One region of the Exiguobacterium sp. FD-YE-25-4 genome, then DNA from elsewhere that is predicted to be linked to it. Evidence: riboswitches for the same ligand, from Rfam matches in the RefSeq annotation. Region 1 holds a riboswitch; each other region holds the start of a gene.
What was found. Region 1 has a riboswitch for S-adenosylmethionine ahead of AC13H5_RS13660 (2,3-diketo-5-methylthiopentyl-1-phosphate enolase). Riboswitches for the same ligand answer to the same signal wherever they lie in the genome.
Positions count from the first base shown of each region.

Region 2: linked by a shared signal. The riboswitch ahead of msrA (peptide-methionine (S)-S-oxide reductase MsrA) and the one ahead of AC13H5_RS13660 (2,3-diketo-5-methylthiopentyl-1-phosphate enolase) in region 1 are both predicted to bind S-adenosylmethionine.
Region 3: linked by a shared signal. The riboswitch ahead of metK (methionine adenosyltransferase) and the one ahead of AC13H5_RS13660 (2,3-diketo-5-methylthiopentyl-1-phosphate enolase) in region 1 are both predicted to bind S-adenosylmethionine.
Region 4: linked by a shared signal. The riboswitch ahead of AC13H5_RS01665 (Na+/H+ antiporter NhaC family protein) and the one ahead of AC13H5_RS13660 (2,3-diketo-5-methylthiopentyl-1-phosphate enolase) in region 1 are both predicted to bind S-adenosylmethionine.

Region 1 is NZ_CM168041.1:2,666,410-2,671,339, forward strand. It holds gene mtnK (S-methyl-5-thioribose kinase) at 1-719, opposite strand, end outside; SAM riboswitch class I at 801-903, opposite strand; SAM riboswitch class I at 1,109-1,210, shown strand; gene AC13H5_RS13660 (2,3-diketo-5-methylthiopentyl-1-phosphate enolase) at 1,281-2,438, shown strand; gene AC13H5_RS13665 (2-hydroxy-3-keto-5-methylthiopentenyl-1-phosphate phosphatase) at 2,435-3,085, shown strand; gene AC13H5_RS13670 (methylthioribulose 1-phosphate dehydratase) at 3,082-3,699, shown strand; gene AC13H5_RS13675 (1,2-dihydroxy-3-keto-5-methylthiopentene dioxygenase) at 3,713-4,246, shown strand; gene AC13H5_RS13680 (TerC family protein) at 4,283-4,930, opposite strand, start outside.
Region 2 is NZ_CM168041.1:1,593,834-1,598,763, forward strand. It holds gene rlmN (dual-specificity RNA methyltransferase RlmN) at 1-634, opposite strand, end outside; gene AC13H5_RS08255 (amidase family protein) at 704-2,107, opposite strand; gene AC13H5_RS08260 (hypothetical protein) at 2,219-2,380, shown strand; SAM riboswitch class I at 2,425-2,525, shown strand; gene msrA (peptide-methionine (S)-S-oxide reductase MsrA) at 2,589-3,101, shown strand; gene AC13H5_RS08270 (GRP family sugar transporter) at 3,130-3,993, opposite strand; tRNA gene AC13H5_RS08275 (tRNA-Ala) at 4,127-4,199, shown strand; gene AC13H5_RS08280 (four-helix bundle copper-binding protein) at 4,314-4,646, shown strand; gene AC13H5_RS08285 (3'-5' exonuclease) at 4,713-4,930, shown strand, end outside.
Region 3 is NZ_CM168041.1:1,967,483-1,972,412, reverse strand. It holds gene AC13H5_RS10195 (glucose-6-phosphate isomerase) at 1-357, shown strand, start outside; gene ytkD (RNA deprotection pyrophosphohydrolase) at 456-929, shown strand; gene AC13H5_RS10185 (alpha/beta hydrolase family protein) at 910-1,668, shown strand; gene pckA (phosphoenolpyruvate carboxykinase (ATP)) at 1,702-3,273, opposite strand; SAM riboswitch class I at 3,588-3,707, shown strand; gene metK (methionine adenosyltransferase) at 3,838-4,930, shown strand, end outside.
Region 4 is NZ_CM168041.1:322,215-327,144, reverse strand. It holds gene AC13H5_RS01670 (GGDEF domain-containing protein) at 77-1,756, shown strand; SAM riboswitch class I at 1,853-1,948, shown strand; gene AC13H5_RS01665 (Na+/H+ antiporter NhaC family protein) at 2,001-3,302, shown strand; gene AC13H5_RS01660 (TVP38/TMEM64 family protein) at 3,324-3,974, opposite strand; gene trhO (oxygen-dependent tRNA uridine(34) hydroxylase TrhO) at 4,197-4,930, shown strand, end outside.

The DNA.
Region 1 (4,930 bases):
ATTTTCGTCTCTTGTTGAGTCGCGAAGATGCTGCCCGTATGTAAGTCTCCATGCAGGAGTGCCTCATGTTTCGTGACAAAGCCGACTTTCAGTTTCGTCACCTCGACTTTGAGCGCTTGGTCTTGCCAAAGGCGTTCGACATCTTCTCGCAGCGCCGTCTCGATGTTGTTCGACTCCGCGTCTTTGAACGGGTCGGTGAAGATGAGTTTCTCGGTGATGTCACACAGTTCCGGGTTGTAATAGTCACGTTCAATCCGCTTCTTCGCGATCGGCCCGGCCGCGTAATCCGACGTCGCGAACAGCGTCTCGCCTAAAAATTCACCGACATGGCGGGCCAGTTCAGGATACGTTTTCCCTTCCAAATAGCCAGTCCGAACAATCTCAAAATCTGACAGGTCCTCTAAAATCGTGTAGGCGAGCGGGCGGTCACTGCCAAGCACGACTGGCACGAAACGAGGGACGACGTTGGCGAATTCGCGCAACGCCAACTGCTCGATCCACGCCCGTTCAAGTGTGAGCGGCCAACTTTCGCCGACGACTTTCGCATATGGGAGCGCTTGTTTGACGATGAGACTCGTTTCGCCTTGTCGGATGCGGAAAACGAGGTTCAAATTGCCGTCCCCAATCTCCTCGCAATGCGTGATGCCTCCGTCTTCGATTAACCCCAACGTTTTCACATGCTCGACGACGGTCTGTTCTGTAAATGGTTGATATGACATAATGTTTTCCCCTTCCTGTACGTTGCCCACAAAAAAAGCCCCTTTCTCCGCGAGAAAGAGGCACAGCCAAACTGGTTGTTCCTCTCATCTGTCAGACATTCGTCTGGTGGATGTAGCACCGTGCCTAGTGGTCGGTTGCTGCGGCGTCATCGGGCCAATTCCCTCTGCCAACTCGCGATAAGAGTGGTTTATTCGATTCGGTGAACTTATGTGCTGAATATTACGGACTCGACGTCACGATTGTCAACGGCAATTTCCCGATGCAACTTCGTCTTTTTTTGTGCATATATGGAAACAACTTTCCAAAATATTTTTTTTGGAAAAAAAGGAATTGACGATGTGACGATTCTGTGCAAAAATTCAATTAAATTTCACAACTTCAAATCACATTCTTATCAAGAGCAGACGGAGGGACAAGCCCGATGATGTCGCAGCAACCGACCAGAGATGGCACGGTGCTAATTCTTGCAGCGTAAGCTGAGAGATAAGAGTTCATTTTTTTTATGATGACCTCTTGCCTCGGCATGGGGTCATTTTTGTTTGCCTGGAAGGAGGAACCATATGAGTATCACTGCCACATATGAAATCAAACGGACGGACGCGGTCGCGACCGTCGCCAACAAGATCGCCCTCGAGTTGACCGTCGGCACATGGACGGACTTGCCTCACTTAGAGCAAGAGCAGTTACAGGCGTTCCGAGGTGAGGTCGTATCAACCACACATACGGACACGACGAGCCGCTTCACGATCCGCTATCCGTTACATAATGTCAGCCCTGACTTTTCATCCATCTTGACGACGACGTTCGGGAAACTGTCCCTCGATGATTCGGTCCGATTAATCGATTTGACGTTGCCGGAGACGCTCGCCTCTGATTTCAAAGGCGCCAAGTTCGGTGTCGACGGGATTCGTGAGTTGCTCGGCGTTCAGGATCGCCCGCTCGTCATGAGCATCTTCAAAGGCGTCATCGGCCGTGACCTCGCGTTTCTCGAGCAGCAACTCCGCGATCAGTTCGCCGGTGGCATCGATATCGTCAAAGACGACGAGATTTTATACGACAACCCGCTCACCCCGTCGCTTGAACGGGCCCGGATCGGAGCGGACGTCATTCAAGCCCACTTCGAGGCGACCGGGAAACGCGTCCTGTACGCCATCACGCTGAGCGGCCCCGTGTTCGGTCTGCGTGACCAGGCGCTCCGTCTCATCGAGGCCGGTGCGACGGCGCTCCTGTTCAACGTCTATACGTACGGTCTCGACGCACTGCGCGAACTCGCGAACGATCCGGATATCCACGTCCCGATCTTGGCACATCCGGCCTTTGCCGGCGCCTTGACCGGATCAATCAGTCATTCGCTTTTGCTCGGTAAACTCCCTCGCCTCGCCGGGGCCGATTTGACGCTCTTCCCGTCACCGTACGGCTCACTTGCGACACCGCGCGACGAGACGTTCGTGATTCGTGACCAGAGTGCCGAACCACATTGGTCGAAGCCGATTTTGCCGGTCCCGTCCGCGGGGATTCATCCGGGACTCGTCGCCGATATCATTCGGGACTTCGGGACGGATGTCGTCATCAACGCCGGCGGTGGCATTCACGGTCATCCGGACGGTGCAGCCGCCGGGGCTCGTGCGTTCCGACAAGCCATCGCTCACGTACTCGGTCAAACCGAAGGGCAGACGGACGAGCTCGATACCGCGTTGAAGGCGTGGGCGTCACGATGACGGCCCATATCCTCTGCGACTTTGACGGGACGATTACGGCGGAAGACAATATCATCGCGTTGATGAAGGCGTTCGCCCCGCCGGCTTGGGTCGAGTTGAAAGACGCGGTCCTCGAGCAACGGATTTCCATCCGATCCGGGGTCGGTCAAATGTTTCGACTGTTGCCGAGCGAGGCCGCCCCGGCTTACCGTGATTATTTGTTGGAGCGCATCACGCTCCGCCAAGGGTTCCCGGCATTTTTAGAAGAAGTTCGGGTCCATGGCTGGAAGTTTGACGTCGTCAGCGGCGGGATGGACTTCTTCGTGCAACCGGTCTTGGACGGGCATGTCGCCCCCGAGCATATCTACTGCAACGTCGCCGACTTCTCCGCTGAGACGGTCACCGTCGCTTGGCCGCACGCTTGCGATGAACAATGTACGAACGATTGCGGCTGTTGCAAGCCGACGCTCGCTCGCCGCCTTGTCAATCCCGCCGATCGCTTGATCGTCATCGGCGACTCGGTGACCGACTTCGAGGTCGCGAAGCGTGCCGACTTCGTCTACGCCCGAGGTCAACTCATCACGCTCTGCGAAGACGCAGGCATCCGTTACGCCCCGTTCGAGACGTTTGACGACATCACCCATCACTTGAAGGAGGTTGCCGTATGAGCCTTGCCGCACGTTGGCTCGAACTGGCCGACATTAAAGACGAACTCGCCGCCCGCGACTGGTTCCCCGGAACGAGTGGGAATTTGGCGATTCGCGTTTCCGATGACCCGCTCGAATTTCTCGTCACGGCGAGCGGACGCGATAAACGAAAACGAACACCGGACGACTTTGTTCACGTCGATGCGGCCGGACGCTTGATTGGCAAACAGAACGGTCGTCCATCCGCCGAGACGCTGCTTCACGTCGAAGTGTTCAATCGGACGGACGCGACGTGTTCGCTCCACGTCCATACGGTCGACAATAATGTCATCTCCGAGCTCCATGCCGCCACCGGCGAAGTCGTCTTCACCGGCCAAGAGATCATCAAGGCGCTCGGCTTCTGGGACGAGGATGCGGTCGTCCGCGTACCGATTATCGAGAACCATGCGGACATCCCGACGCTCGCAGCCGCCTTCGCCCCTCATATCCGGGCAAACGCCGGCGCCGTCCTCATCCGCAATCACGGCATCACCGTCTGGGGCGAGACCCCGGCCGCGGCCAAACGTTATTTAGAGGCTTACGAGTTCTTGTTCAGCTATACGTTAAAACTACGCGCCCTAGGCGTCCATTCATAAGGAGGAACCAACCATGGCAACTGTCTATTTCCAACAAACCGAAGAACGTTACGTCGATCAAACTGAAGTGAGTGCCTTTTTAGAGTCACGCGGGATTTTATATGAGCAGTGGGATATCACAAAGCTCCCGGAAAACCTGCAAGAGAACTATCAGTTGACGGACGAGGACAAACAAGCGATCTTGTCGACGTTCCGTGACGAGATTCGTGACGTGTCGGAGCGCCGTGGCTATGAGACGGCAGACGTCATCTCGTTGTCGGATGCGACGCCGAACTTGGACGAACTGCTCGTCAACTTCCAAAAGGAACATCATCACACAGATGACGAGGTCCGCTTCATCGTCAGTGGCCATGGCATCTTCGCCATCGATGACGCCGAGCGCGGCTACTTCAACATCGAGCTTAACCCGGGTGACCTCATCTCGGTGCCGGTGAACACACGCCACTACTTCACGCTCCAAGACGACCGCAAAGTCGTCGCCGTCCGCATCTTTGTGACGACCGAGGGATGGGTGCCGATTTACGAGAAACAAGACGTGACAGCATGAAAAATGGTCTCTCGCCCAAAGGCGAGAGACCATTTTTTAATGTTTGGCAGCGGCTGTCGGTTTTGAAGAGAACCAACCCCATGCCGCAATCCCGACCATGACCGACCAGAAGAACACGGTCCACGCCGTCGAGTGGACGAATCCGTCCGGAAGACCCATGAATTCGAACGGTGTGCCGGCAATCAATTTCTTGAAGCCAGGGTGTTCGAGGACGAGCACCGTCAACTTCACGCCGACCCAGCCGACGATGATGAAAGCAGCTGTTTCGAGTGATGGGCGTTGATGCAACAACTTGACGAAAATACGTGCGGCGAAACGCATCAAGATGACCCCGATGAGTCCACCTGTCAAGACGACGAAGAACTGACCAGAGTCGATGCCGCCGATCTCACCGAGCCCGAGTGGCGGCAAGCTGACCGCGAGCGCGACTGCTGCGAGAATCGAATCGACCGCGAAGGCGATATCGGCGAACTCGACTTTAGCAACCGTCCACCAGAACTCTTTCTTCGTGACCGGCTTCTCCGTGATGGCCGTCTCTTCTTTCGCCTCAGCGGCGAGGTCTTGTTTCGGATCCATCTTACGGGCCTTATAGGTCATATACAGATGCCGCGCACTCATCCCGATCAAATAAAGCGCACCGAGCGCCTGGACTTGCCAGACGTTGATCAAGAACGAGATCAAGAA
Region 2 (4,930 bases), 1.1 Mb from region 1:
TGCGCAAATCGAGGTCCGCGAACTTGTAAATCTTGTCGGCGAGTCCGCTCGTCGAGACGTTGATTTTACGCGGCGCGATCGCGAGACCGCGCTCGTCCTTGACGACACGCAGGAAGTCGACCAAGTTGTCAAAGTTATCGAACGGTTCGCCGATCCCCATGACGACGATATGGCTGACCCGGGCCCCTTCGCCGACTTCGTCCAAGTAGTGTTGAACGGTCATGATTTGTTCGACGACTTCGCCCGCCGTCAAATCACGTGTCTTCTTCAAGAGACCGCTCGCACAGAAGCTGCAGCCGATATTGCACCCGACCTGCGTCGTCACACAGACCGAACGGCCGTACTTATGTCGCATGAGCACAGTCTCGATATAGTGCCCGTCGTGTAGTTTAAGTAAAAATTTGACCGTCCCGTCGCCCGCCTCTTGTTTGACGAACAGGTCTTGCGTCGAGATGACGTATTCGGCGGCGATCGCCTCACGCACCTCGGCCCGTACCGAGATGTCCTCGATTTGTTTCACTCGGTCGATGTAGAGCGAGTCCCAAATTTGTCTCGCATGGAAGGCGCTGTATCCCCAAGAGACACACGCTTCTGTCAGCTGATCGAACGTCAGCCCGTATATAGATGGTTTCATTGCTATCTGTCCTTTCTTCAATCCGCATACGTACCATTGTAGCGGACGTGGACGACGGGTGCAACGTTCTTATAACGGTGGAACGGGACGCGAAATATGCCGCTCGAACGCATACGCCAGACGGATCAAGTCACGTTCGGCATAACTCGTCCCGGTGAACGACAGGCCGAACGGCGCCCCGCTCGCTTTCAAGCGATATGGGATCGTGATGGTCGGATGCCCGGCTTTTGCCGCCATGTCATAGTTCAAATCGTGAGGCAAGACGAGCGCGTGCAACTGCTGTTCGTTTAATAGGCGGTCGAGTCCGTCCGTCTTGGCGTCACGCACGTCATCGAGCCGGCGCGTCAAATAGGCCGCCTCGATGAGACGTCCCGACAATCTTTCCGCTTTCTCGAACGTCTTTTGTCCGTGCGGGATCGTCTCAGGATGTCTGTTGTTCCAGTCCATCAAATCCGACAACGTCTCGTACGGGAGCGTCGTCGTGGCCAGGTACGCCTCGATCCCGAGTTTGAACTCGTGGTACAAAATATCGCCTTGGTCGAGTGTATCATGGGCGGGCAGTTCGACTTCGACAAGGTCGATGCCGCTCTGTTTCAACAGCTCGGTCGTCTCACCGTATAATGCTTGTTCTTCTGCTGATAAATCAGCTTTGACGATCCCGACACGCATCCCGACCGCTTGGCGCTCGTCGAGGCACGTCCGATACGGCGGGCCGGCCGGGAGGTTGAGTGTCGCCGGGTCCGCCGGGTCTTCCCCTACCATCGCCTCAAGTGCCCTTACCGCGTCTTCGAGCGTTCGTGCCATCGGTCCCGCCGTGTCTTGCGACCGCGAAATCGGGATGATGCCACTCCGACTGATGAGGCCGACGGTCGGTTTGATGCCGACGATGCCATTGTGCACGCTCGGATGGATGATGGAGCCGCTCGTCTCGCTACCGACAGCGAGCAGTGTCAGGTTCGCTGCGACCGCAGAGGCCGAACCTGAGCTCGAACCTCCGACATCGAGCTTATCCCCATATGGATTGAGCGTCTGCCCACCGACACCGCTCCAGCCGTTCGGCATGCCCTCGGTCAAAAAGTTGGCCCATTCGGACAAGTTCGCTTTCCCGAGGATGATGGCCCCGCTCGCTCGCAGGTTTTGGACGAGATGGGCGTCCCGGCCTGCGAAGTGATGTTCGAGGGCGACGGCCCCGGCCGTCGTCTTCATGAGTCCGGCTGTCTCGACATTGTCTTTGATCAAGACAGGGATGCCGAGTAGCGGCAAGCGTAACCCGCGACGAAACGCCCGGTCAGCCGACTCGGCCTCGAACAACGCGTCCGGGTTCACTTGAATGACCGCCTTCAGTTTGTCGTTGAACTGGGCGATCCGGGTCAAATAGTAGGCCGTCACGTCACGTGCCGTAAACGTTCCTTCTTTATATCCGCGATGGGCAGATTCGATATCGAGTTCCATAAAATCAAATGTGTCAGTCATATTGATTCCTCCTTTGGTCACTCGATGGTATTCGCTATCGACATTTGATTTCCTGTTTTCGTTCGCCAACGAATGTGTAACTTGGTACACTGAAAGAAAAGGGAGGTTACTATGAACCGTTCGTACGTACTCGTCTTATTGTCCGTCTTTGCCTTGTTCTTCTTACAGTTATATGCCGGGGACGCCCCGTATACGCTACCGCTCTCCATCGTGCTCGTCATCCTGATCCTCGGTGCCACCTTGCTCCAACTACGGCGCAAGCCAAACCGTTGACGCCGCTTCAAATCTGATGGTATGATGCTGTCACCAACTACATATCGATATCTTGAGTGAACGAGAGACCTGGCTCTATGACTTCACAGCAACCTGCTACGGCAAGGTGCTACTACCAGCAAGGCGATTGCCTTGGCCGATATGACAGAGCGCTCATGTCGATGACATGGGCGCTTTTTTTGGGAATGAAGATGAGGGGGACAAGATAATGGAGAAAGCAACATTCGCAGGCGGCTGCTTTTGGTGCATGGTGACGCCGTTCGAGGAACAACCCGGCATCGAGTCGATCGTATCAGGTTATACGGGAGGTCACGTCGACGATCCGACGTATGAACAAGTGAAGACAGGGACGACCGGACACTATGAGGTCGTCGAGATCACGTTCGACCCGACGCTGTTCGCTTATGAGCGACTGCTCGAACTGTATTGGATTCAGACCGATCCGACCGATGACGGCGGTCAATTCCAAGACCGAGGCAGTCAATATGCGCCGGCCATCTTCTATCATACGGAAGAACAACGTGTGAAAGCAGAGCAGAGTCGCGACGCGCTCGCGGCGAGCGGACGTTTCCAACAGCCGATCGTCACGAAGATTTTACCGGCCGACACGTTCTATCCGGCCGAGGAGTACCATCAAGACTTCCATAAAAAAAATCCGGCCCACTATAAAGAGGACCGGAAAAAATCTGGGCGTGACGCATTCATCGAACAAGCCTGGTAAGCGAAAGACGGGTCGTCTGACCCGTCTTTTAGCTTTTAGCGATTCCGAGCATGAATCCGGCCACGACGATGAGGCCGATACCCATAAAGACGAAGACACGTTCTTTCGTCGTCTTCTCTTCTTTTAATAGATAGATCCCGCCGAGCGTCGCCACGACGACGTTCAATTGCGACAAGGCGAATGACGTCGCGATTCCGACTTCACCGCTCGACACGAACAGCCCGAAGTTCCCGATCCCCCAGGCGATCCCGGCCAAGATGTTTTTGAACGTCTTCGGATCGAACTTCTTCACATCTTTCTCACGCAGGCTGAACAACAGCGCCGCGACGAACATCCCGACCGACTGTGGCAAGATCGCCGTGATCCCGTCGACCTCGAAATAGTTCGTCAGGACGGCGTACGTCACGTAACCGATACTCGACACGAGCAGAACGAGCAAGCCTTTCTTCAAGGCGCCGCTGCTGTCGCCGTCTTTGTTCTGCTGATACGACGTCAACGCAGCCCCAATCACGATGAGAACGAGCGCCGAAAATCCGAGCCATAGTTCGGTCGTCGTTTTCCAGTCTCCGAGGACGATGACACCGAACAACGATGTACCGAGAAGCTGCATGCCGGTGCTGATCGGCATCGCCTTCGAGACACTTAAAATTTGAAACGATTGGAACTGTAAATATTGTCCGAGTGCCCAAAACGCGCCGGAGATGAATCCGGTCACGATTGCGAGCGTCGTGAACCCGGGATTGAACACGAGTGCGATAATGACCGCCATCACCATCGCCCCGATTGTCGTCCCGATCAACTGTTGAATCGGCTTCCCGCCGACCTTTGAGACGATGAGCGGGATGCTCCCCCACATCAAGGCAGGTAAGAGTGCGAGTAAAATCATTTCCATACATGACACCTGCTTTCGTAATATAACATCATTTGTGATTTTCCCACGTTCAGTGCTGATTAAACTTTGTTCAAAAAAATTAAAAATAGCCATTGCCAAATGTTTTACTAGGATGATATAATAATTTTCGAACGGGGCATTAGCTCAGCTGGGAGAGCGCCACGCTGGCAGCGTGGAGGTCAGCGGTTCGAGCCCGCTATGCTCCATTATTGAAGTCACCACTCATTCGAGGGGTGACTTTTTTGCGTCGCCGCTCGGTTTAACTCATCCGCTAGCGGGTAATGATTGTAAGACATCATTATTCTAAAGGGGGACTTATCATGGACCGAGCCTCTGTCGAAGAGACCATTTTAGCCGTCATCGACTGTATGCGGGCAAGCAATCATTGTTTCTCAAAATGCTTACAAGAAGAAGACTTGTTGATGGTCGCCGAGTGTATCCGGCTGACGAAAGAATGTTCGGAAGTGTGTGCACTCGCCTTGAACGCGCTCGAGACCGATTCGGCTTTCACCAAACCGATTGGTGCACTCTGCGCCCAGGTGTGTGACACGTGCGCCGTCGAATGTGGCCGCCACTTGCACGACCATTGCCAACGCTGTGCCGAAGCATGTCTCCGCTGTGCCGAAGCATGCCGCAACCTCGTGGCCGCATAATCGCTTTTTAGTCTAACGATATGTTAGACTTTTTTTATACTTGTTTTTACGAGAAAGGGATCAATTATGCCACATTCAATTCTTGCCATCGACGTCGAGACGGCGAACCGCGATAGTCGCAGCATCTGCTCTGTCGGCTGGAGCCTGCTCGTCGACGGTGAAATCATCGAAACGAACCAACTGCTCGTCAATCCGGAGGAAGACTTCGATGCCGGCAATATCCGGGTCCACGGCATCCGGCCAAGCGATGTCTGGGACGCCCCAGCGTTACCCGAGGTGCTCGA
Region 3 (4,930 bases), 700 kb from region 1:
AACGTCCGTCACGCGATGAACGTGCCAGAAGACGCGCAAGATCTCGACGGCTTGAACTTCCTCGCCGGCGAAACGATCCAATTCGTGAACGACAAAGCGGCTGAAGGAACACTCCTTGCCCACACGGACGGAGAGGTACCGAACCTCGTTGTCGAATTGCCAGAGATGACGCCGTACCACCTCGGTTACTTGTTCTACTTCTTCGAGAAGGCATGCGCGATGAGCGGATACATTCTCGGGGTGAACCCGTTCAACCAACCGGGCGTCGAAGCGTATAAAGCGAACATGTTCGCGTTGCTTGGAAAACCAGGTTACGAAGAACAAAAAGCTGAGCTTGAAAAGCGCTTGAACCAATAATTTCGAGTAGGTCCGCTCCGGCGGGCCTATTTTTTTGTTTGAAACTAGTGGAAGACAAGGTAAAGTGAGAGTAGACAGGGGAAAGAAAGGGATGGACTATGTTGACATTCACGGACTACTATCACAATAAAGTCGAGTTGAGCTTCGCGCACTATCCATTTTCGGATACGCCGCTCCACGTCTGGGTCGTCGCCCGCTATGAGAATCAATGGGTGCTGACGAAGCATAAGCAACGCGGACTCGAGTTCCCGGGTGGAAAAGTTGAGCCCGGCGAACATGAGGATGATGCCGCGATTCGGGAAGTGTATGAAGAGACGGGCGGTGTCGTGAAGACGCTGCACTATCTCGGACAATACCGCGTGCTCGGGCGCGGGGACACGGTCATCAAAAATATTTACTTTGCCGAGATCGAGCGCTTCGATGACCATCCGGCCGTCGATGAGACCGACGGCGCCGTGCTCATGAAAGAACTGCCAACGAATCTGCTCCGGAACAACCGGTACAGTTTCATGATGAAAGACCGGGTGCTCCCGGAAACGATGAAGGTGCTACATGAAAAACGAATGGTTTGACCGGATCGAGGTCCTCCCTCCATATGCCGGTTATGCGGTCCACCGTGGCTGGTACGCGACGCGCGATGGTGAGGATGTCGTCGCCTATACGATCACGCCGACGCGACCGAACGGGCACGTCCTGTTTTATTTGCGCGGCGGAACAGGACGCATCGGGGACGTGCGCTTGCCCCGGTTGATGCAGTTCGCGGCCAAAGGCTTCCACGTCGTGGCGCCTGTTTACCGTGGTAACCATGGGGGGAGCGGGAAAGAAGACTTCGGCGGGGCCGATTTAGAGGATGTCTTGTCTCTTTATGATCGCGTCCATCGAACGGACACGCTCATTCATGCCCTTGGCTTCTCGCGCGGAGGCATGATGGCGTTGTCGCTCGCCGCGGAGCGGCCGCTCACGTCCGTGACGTCATGGGCGGGTGTCACCAATTTGGAATGGACGTACGAAGAGCAACGCTCGATGCGGAAAATGCTCCGCCGTATGATCGGGGGTGACCCGGAAGCGGCTCGTGAGGCGTATGTGGAGCGTTCACCCCTCTACAAGGACTGGGAGGCCCCGACGTTATTGATTCACGGGACAGACGACGAGCAAGTGCGGCTCCGTCATGCGACAGCCGTGGCCGAACGGATGGGGGAGCGGGCCGAACTTTGGATCGTCCCGTTCGCTCATCAACTCCCGTTTTGGGAAAAGTGGAAGACGACCGATGAGGCGATGGACTGGATGTTAGCCGTCGCACCAAAAAAATGACTAGCGCCTAAACCAGGCGCTAGTCATTTTTTATTACACGATGATTGGGCCGGCTGCGACGACCGCCTCACTCGCTTTCGTGAATCGTTTGAAGTTGTCTTGGAACTTACAGGCGAGCGCTGCCGCCTCGGCGTCGTAGCGGGCCCCGTCTTTCCATGTGCCCCGTGGGTTGAGCACGTCGTCTGGCACCCCGTCGATGTGGCGTGGAATCTCGACGTTGAAGATGTCATGGCGCGTCGTCTCGACGTCACGCAATTTCCCGTTGACGGCCGCGTTCACCATCGCCCGTGTATAGGCGAGCTTCATCCGCGATCCTTCGCCGTATGCGCCGCCGGTCCAACCGGTATTGACGAGATAGACGTCGACGTCATGTTTCTCGATCAACGTGCCGAGCATGTCGGCGTAGCGTTCAGGTGCGAGCGGCAAGAACGGTGACCCGAAACATGTCGAGAAGGTCGCCTGAGGCTCCGTCACGCCGCGCTCCGTGCCGGCTAGCTTCGACGTATAGCCTGACAAGAAGTGATACATCGCCTGCTCCTTCGTCAATTTGCTGATTGGAGGCAGGACGCCGTATGCGTCGGCCGTCAAGAAGACGATCGTGTTCGGATGACCGGCTCGTGACGGAAGCATCGCGTTATCGATAAATTGAATCGGGTAGGCGGCCCGTGTGTTCTCAGTGAGTGAGATGTTCTTGTAGTCTGGTGCCCGTTCCTCGTCCAAGACGACGTTCTCAATCAACGAGCCAAATCGAATGGCATCGTAGATTTGAGGTTCGTTCTCACGCGACAAGTTGATCGTCTTCGCGTAGCAACCGCCTTCAATGTTGAAGACGCCGTCAGGAGACCAACCATGCTCGTCGTCCCCGATTAAATGACGTTCTGTGTCGGCCGATAGCGTCGTCTTTCCGGTACCCGATAGCCCGAAGAAGAGAGCCGTCTCGCCGGCGTCCGATACGTTCGCCGAGCAATGCATCGACAAGACATGCTGTTCCGGTAACAGGAAGTTCATGACTGAAAAAATCGATTTTTTAATTTCGCCGCCGTATTCTGTTCCCCCGATCAGAATGGTCCGTTTGGCGAATGAGACGAGAATGAACGTTTCGGAGTTCGTCCCGTCGACTTCCGGATCGGCCTTATAGCTCGGTGCATAGATGACCGTGAACGGATCAAAGGCACCTTGTGTCGGCCATTCGCGCAAGAACAACTGTTTCGCGAACAAGTTGTGCCACGCGTATTCTGTGATGGCCCGCACTGGAAGCGTATAATGCTCGTCAGCCCCGGCAGACGCCTCGAGATAATAGAGCTTGTCTTTCGTCTCGAGATGCGTGAGCACTTTATCGAGCAGTGCCGTGAACTTCTCTTCTGCGATCGGTTGGTTGACCGGACCCCAGTCTACTAAATGATTGCTGACTTCATCTTGCACGACGAATTTGTCTTTCGGTGACCGTCCTGTGAATTTACCTGTACTGACCGATAAAGCCCCGTCTTTCGTCAGTACGCCTTCCCCGTTGCGAATGGCTTCTTCCACCAATTCTGGAACCGTTAAGTTCCGCATCATGTCGGCACCTTTAATTAATTCTTCGATTTTCAGGAGCGTTGTCGCCATCCTGAATCCCACCTTTCCCCTAAATAGATGTGGATGAAATCCGCATACTTCCGCGTTTGATTAGTATGACGTTTTTATTATATGTGACATACTAATCAAAAACAAGCCTTTTTTACCCTTTAAAGTAAGCGCTTTCTTACACTGTCATTCTAACATATTCTGTACCAGGTCATAGTACAAAATCGAAAACCGACAAAAAAATGTTTGATATTTCACAAACATAACTATTGCGAGTTCGTGAAAAGTTTTACGAATTCAGTCGATACGCTTGACAGAACGGGGTGTCATTTATATGATGGTCTTCGTAACGGATACTCTTATTCTGAGCGGTGGAGGGAACAAGGCCCTACGAAGCCCAGCAACCGTCCGATTTGTCATTGTTATTCGGAAAAGGTGCTATCCTGAAGCGAAGCGCAAGCTTCGAACGATAAGAGGGTAAGGAAGAACGATTCAACCTTTCCCATTGAACATGGCGAAAGGTTTTTTTCATTACCGTCCCAAAGCAACGCGTAAGGGGAACGAGTACCGTCCACACATCACCCTTATTATAGGAGGTTTTTCGAAATGGCAAACTTGAACCGTCGACTTTTCACTTCGGAGTCCGTCACGGAAGGACATCCGGATAAAATTTGTGACCAAATCTCAGATGCGATTTTGGATGCGATTTTAGCTGAAGATCCAAACGCCCGCGTTGCGGCTGAGACATCTGTCACGACAGGTCTCGTGCTCGTAGCAGGTGAGATCACAACATCAACTTACGTGGATATCCCGAAAGTTGTTCGTGAAACAGTTCGTGAGATCGGCTACACACGTGCAAAATATGGTTTTGATGCAGAGACTTGTGCTGTCCTCACATCGATTGATGAGCAATCGGTAGACATCGCCCAAGGTGTCGACCAAGCGCTTGAAGCTCGTGAAGGACAAATGACTGAAGAAGAAATCGATGCGATCGGCGCTGGTGACCAAGGTCTCATGTTCGGTTACGCAACAAAAGAGACACCAGAACTCATGCCGCTCCCGATTTCACTCGCGCACAAATTGTCACGTCGTTTGGCAGAAGTTCGTAAGAACGGCACGCTCGCTTACCTTCGTCCTGATGGTAAGACACAAGTGACGGTCGAATACGACGAAGCGAACAACCCGGTTCGCATCGACACAATCGTCATCTCGACGCAACACGCCGAAGACATCACACTCGAACAAATCCAAGCTGATTTGAAAGAGCACGTCATCGACGCGGTCATCCCGTCTGAACTTATCGACGCGGATACAAAATACTTCATCAACCCGACTGGCCGTTTCGTCATCGGTGGACCACAAGGGGATGCAGGCCTTACAGGACGTAAAATCATCGTCGATACGTACGGTGGTTACGCTCGCCACGGCGGCGGCGCGTTCTCAGGTAAAGATCCAACCAAAGTTGACCGTTCAGCGGCGTACGCGGCTCGTTACGTAGCGAAAAACCTCGTTGCAGCGGGACTTGCTGACAAAGCAGAAGTTCAACTTGCTTACGCGATCGGCGTTGCCCACCCGGTATCGATCGCAGTCGACACGTTCGGCACAGGCAAATTGAGCGAGACTGAGCTCGTCGAACTCGTTCGCGAGAACTTCGACCTCCGTCCGGCCGGCATCATCAAGATGCTCGACCTTCGCCGTC
Region 4 (4,930 bases), 590 kb from region 1:
GAATAGGCAGGACTCAGGCATGATTGTGCCGAATCTCCTACCATACATATCGAATTTTCCCACATAGGAGGGAACCATGAACCATTTTCGCAAGATGTCCGTCCTTGGTTGGAGCATATGGAGTGTTTTACTCATATCGACGATCACCTTGTTCGCCACAGGCGTATTGAACATACCCGCCATCGAGCCGTTGCCGTTCATCTTGATCGCGCTCCTTGTCATCATTTTTCAAATGGACTCCATCGAACGGAAAGGCGTCTACTTCACGTTTTCGGAAAGTATCGTCCTCATCATTTTCTTGTTTTTTGATTTCGAGACGGCGCTTTTCGTCAATCAGATTGGTCTCCTCGTCTTCCAGTTCGTAAACTTGAAACCGCGCGTCGCGCTTCGACGCTTCCGCTTCACGTATCCTTGGAACGCCATCACGTCTTTCTTGGAGATTGCCATCCCAGCCGGTGTTTACTTGGCACTTGGTGGTGTGACCGGTCTCGGCTTCTATTCTCAAGACTCGTTCCTGCCGCTCGCCGGTTTGATTCTGGCCATCATCTTGAACACGGTCGTGCAAAAGTATCAAGTCGGTTGGTGGTTCCGCGTCGACATCCCGGTCCGCGATTTTCTGAGCATCGCGTTTTATACGTATATCGTCAGTCTCGTCTTCATTTTGGCGGCCTCGTTGTTCCGGGAGACGAATTTACTCGTCGTCAGCAGCATCGCTGCCGCGTTGACGTTCTTCATCAAGCGGCTCATCATCCAAAAAGGCCGGCAAGACGCCTTTAAATCGTTGATTGAACAGTATGATGAGGCAAAAGAAGCCGTGTCGTTATCGCAGAGCGAGGCGCAAGCCATCGAAGTGTTTCTCAGTCAATGTGAGCGGCTCAATCACTATGACGAAGGGTTCGTCGAGTTTAAACTGTTCGACCGTACCCTGTACTTTGATTTGAAGACGCGTCAGCCGATTGACCGTCACATCGTGTTCGATTTGCTCGATCACGCTTATCCGAACGAAGCCTCGGTCGAATATGAGATGCGCTTCGAATGGGACGCACCACTGTCGAACGAATTTGACGACGACTATCATAGTTTCATCTCGGTTCGGTCCGAGGAGATCGAAGGGATTCGCACGTGGCTCGTCATGACGGGTGAACACGTCTATGGGTATCCCTCGACCATCCAACGTGAAATCGTCAAACTTCTCAAGTCGTTCAACCGGACGATCAGCCGTTGCCATGAGCGCGACCGTCTTTACACGGAAAGTCGGACCGACAGCTTGACGCTGCTCGCGAATGCACGCGCGTTTTACGAATACGGGATTCAACAAATCTCGGACGGTTCGATGTATCCGATTTCGGTCGCGATGCTCGACATCGACTTTTTCAAAAAAATCAACGATTTGCACGGACATCAAGTCGGGGACAGTGTGCTCCAAGAGTTTGGACGGCGGATTCGCCAGGCACTCCGCACCGAAGATTTTGCCGCCCGTTACGGCGGTGAAGAGTTCATCTTGCTCTTAAACCGTTGTGATGTTGAGGCCGCCGTCGAGATCGCCGAGCGCATCCGCCAACAAATCGAGAACAAACCGTTCCACGTCGACGGAATCGATATCCCCGTCACCGCTTCGATCGGTGTCGACACGATTCAGGCGTTCGGTGACAAACGCCTCGACGATACGATCCGTAACGCTGACCGGGCCCTCTACGTCGGCGGGAAGTACGCCGGACGCAACCGCGTCGCCCATTACAATTTCTTAACGACCTGACTCACCCCCACGTTCACCGCGTGGGGGTTTGCTATTGACAAGCGGATTTGAAACAGGTACGTTAGGGAACGTGTCTTATAATTAAATATCACAACTTTTTTATCAAGAGAGACTGAGGGACTGGCCCAGTGACGTCTCGGCAGCGGGTAACCTGTGCCAAATCCAGCGAGCAGTCTGCTCGAAAGATGAAAAAAGTGTTTTCTTGTAGAGAGAGCCTTTTTTCAGAAGGCTCTCTTTTTATTTTATGAATGAGGTGAATCGATTGGAACAACCGACAGCTAACAAATGGGCACTATTGCCTTTGCTCGTCTTCCTCGTCTTCTTTATCGGGGCAGGCATCTACTATAACGACTTTTATAAATTCCCGGTCCTGATCGCGGCGTTGATCGCGGTCATCGTCGCGGCGATGATGACGAAAGGCAGCGTCACTCAGACGGTCGAGCGTGTCGCCCAAGGTGCGGGGAACCCCGGCATTTTGATCATGGTCTTCATCTTCTTGCTCGCCGGAGCGTTCTCGAGTGTCGCCGAAGCAATCGGCGCAATCGACGCGACCGTCAATGCGGCGCTGACATTTTTACCGTCCTCGCTTCTACTGAGCGGTTTATTCGTCATCGCGGCTTTCATCTCGATGGCGATGGGAACGTCGACGGGCACGATTGCCGCCCTCGCCCCGATCGCGCTCGGTATCCACGAAGAAAGTGGCGTCAATATCGCCATCGCGGCGGCTGCCGTCGTCGGTGGTGCCATGTTCGGGGACAACTTGTCGTTCATCTCGGACACGACAATCGCTGCCGTCCGGACCCAGCGTACCAATATGCGTGACAAATTCCGAACCAACTTTTGGATTGTCCTCCCGGCCGCCCTTATCACAATCGTCCTCTTATCGGTGTTATCGAGTGGAGAATCGACTGTCGATGCAGCCGCGTTCGAATGGTATAAACTCATTCCATACCTCGCCGTCATCGCTCTCGCCTTGACCGGGTTGAACGTCATTCTCGTTTTGCTTGGCGGGATTGCCTTGACCGGCATCATCGGTTTGATCGATGGGAGTTTGGCTGTCACTTCATACGTCACGGCTATGGCAGACGGGATGATGGGTATGGCCGAGATTTCGCTCTTGACGCTCCTCATGGGCGGACTCGTCGGACTCATCTCGCATAACGGCGGGCTCACTTACTTGCGTGACGCGCTCACGTCGCGGATTCAAAAACGTGCCGGTGCCGAATGGAGCATCGCCGGGCTCGTCAGCGCGACGAACGTTGCGACGGCGAACAACACGATCTCGATTCTCGTGGCCGGTCCGCTCGCCGCCAATATCGCCGACACGTATGACATCGAGCGAAAGAAATCAGCGAGTGTGCTCGACATCTTCTCGTGTGGCGTCCAAGGCCTGTTGCCTTATGGGGCACAGCTGCTCATCGCCGCCGAATTGACGAATACGGCGTCACCAGCGCTCGTCCCGTATATGTTCTATCCATTCCTGCTCTTCATTTGCGGAGGGCTGGCCATCGTCTTTAACTTCCCGCGTTTCAAAAAGCGCGCCTGACCAAAACGACCCTTTGAAGCACTAGCTTCGAAGGGTCGTTTGACGTTTCGTTTCACGTTCACGTTGAAGTTGTTCGTTGCGTTTTTTGAAGGCGCGCCGCTTGAGCAATTCCTCGAGGCCACGGCTGATCGCCCAAAGAACAAACAGTAACAGTCCAAGCATCGATAAGCGGAACGGACTTTGAATAAACTCTTCCCACTGGTCACCAATGACCGAAAAAATCAAGACGACAAGCAGTTTCCCGAACCCCGCCGCCATGATGAATGTCCGAAGCGGCATTTGAATGAGGGCAAGTAAGTATGTGATCAAACTGACCGGGATGAACGGGAGCGAATATAAAAACCCAAGCGAGATCGGGCTCATATGGTTGATGCGTTCCAGCCAATATACCCCTTGTTTATGTTTTTCGAGCCACCGTGTCATCGGTTTACGGAATACGTAACGGACGGCTGTAAAGACAAGAATCGTCCCTAGTAAACTACCGACCCAAGACAATAACGTCCCGAGCAAGAACCCATACGTGGCCGCGTTCGCCGAAATGATGAGGACGAGCGGAAGAAATGGAAAGATCGCCTCAAGGAACGGCGCCCCTAGTCCTGCCCATGGGCCTCCCGGAAGCTCTTGCAGCCATTCAATCAGTTGGATAATCCATTGTTGGAGTGATGTGAGCATATCAGTTTCCACCTTCGACTTTCATTAATACCTTTTACCCGATTTCGCTCAGGAAGACGCATCCCCCTGCACGCCAGTAAAAAAAATAAAAAGTATTTGCGAAATTTCGCTGTGATATCTATCATATAATATGGACTTGTGGTTGCAGGCAAGTCCGCTCGTCGAACGACACAACCCAACGTTCGTTTTCCTGCAAAAAACTGAACACAGGGGAGTAATAACATGGAAACAAAACCAATGCGGGTCTTGCTGTACTATAAGTACGTCAACATCGAAGACCCAGAAACGCTCACACAAGAGCACCTCAAGTATTGTAAGGACCTTGGCATCAAAGGACGGATCTTGATTTCTTCCGAAGGAATCAACGGAACGTGCTCTGGGACTTGGGAACAGACCGAGCAATACATGAACGACTTGAAAGCGAACCCGCTTTTCAGCGATATCGAGTTCAAAATCGATGAAGTCGAAGAGCATGCGTTCAAAAAAATCTTTGTCCGTCATAAGAAAGAGCTTGTGACGTGGCGCTTTGATGGTGAGTTCGACGTTCCTAAACAGCACGGTGCGTACCTCGAACCGGCAGAATGGAAAGAGATGATGAATCGCGACGATGTCGTCATCCTCGATGTTCGTAACAACTACGAGTACGATCTTGGTCACTTTAAAAATGCGATCAAAATCGACGTAGAGGCTTCTCGTTACATGCCAGATTGGCTCGAAGAGAACAAGGACCTCTACGAAGGGAAAACCTTACTCACGTACTGTACCGGAGGCGTCCGTTGCGAGAAATTTACCGCATATATGCGTGACCAAGGTCACGACAACATTTTCCACCTAAAAGGCGGCGTCGCCATGTACGGCAAAGACGACGCCACGAAAGGCGAAAATTGGGAAGGCGAGCTCTACGTCTTTGACGAGCGCATCAACGTCCCAGTCAACACGGTCAATCCGTCGGTTGT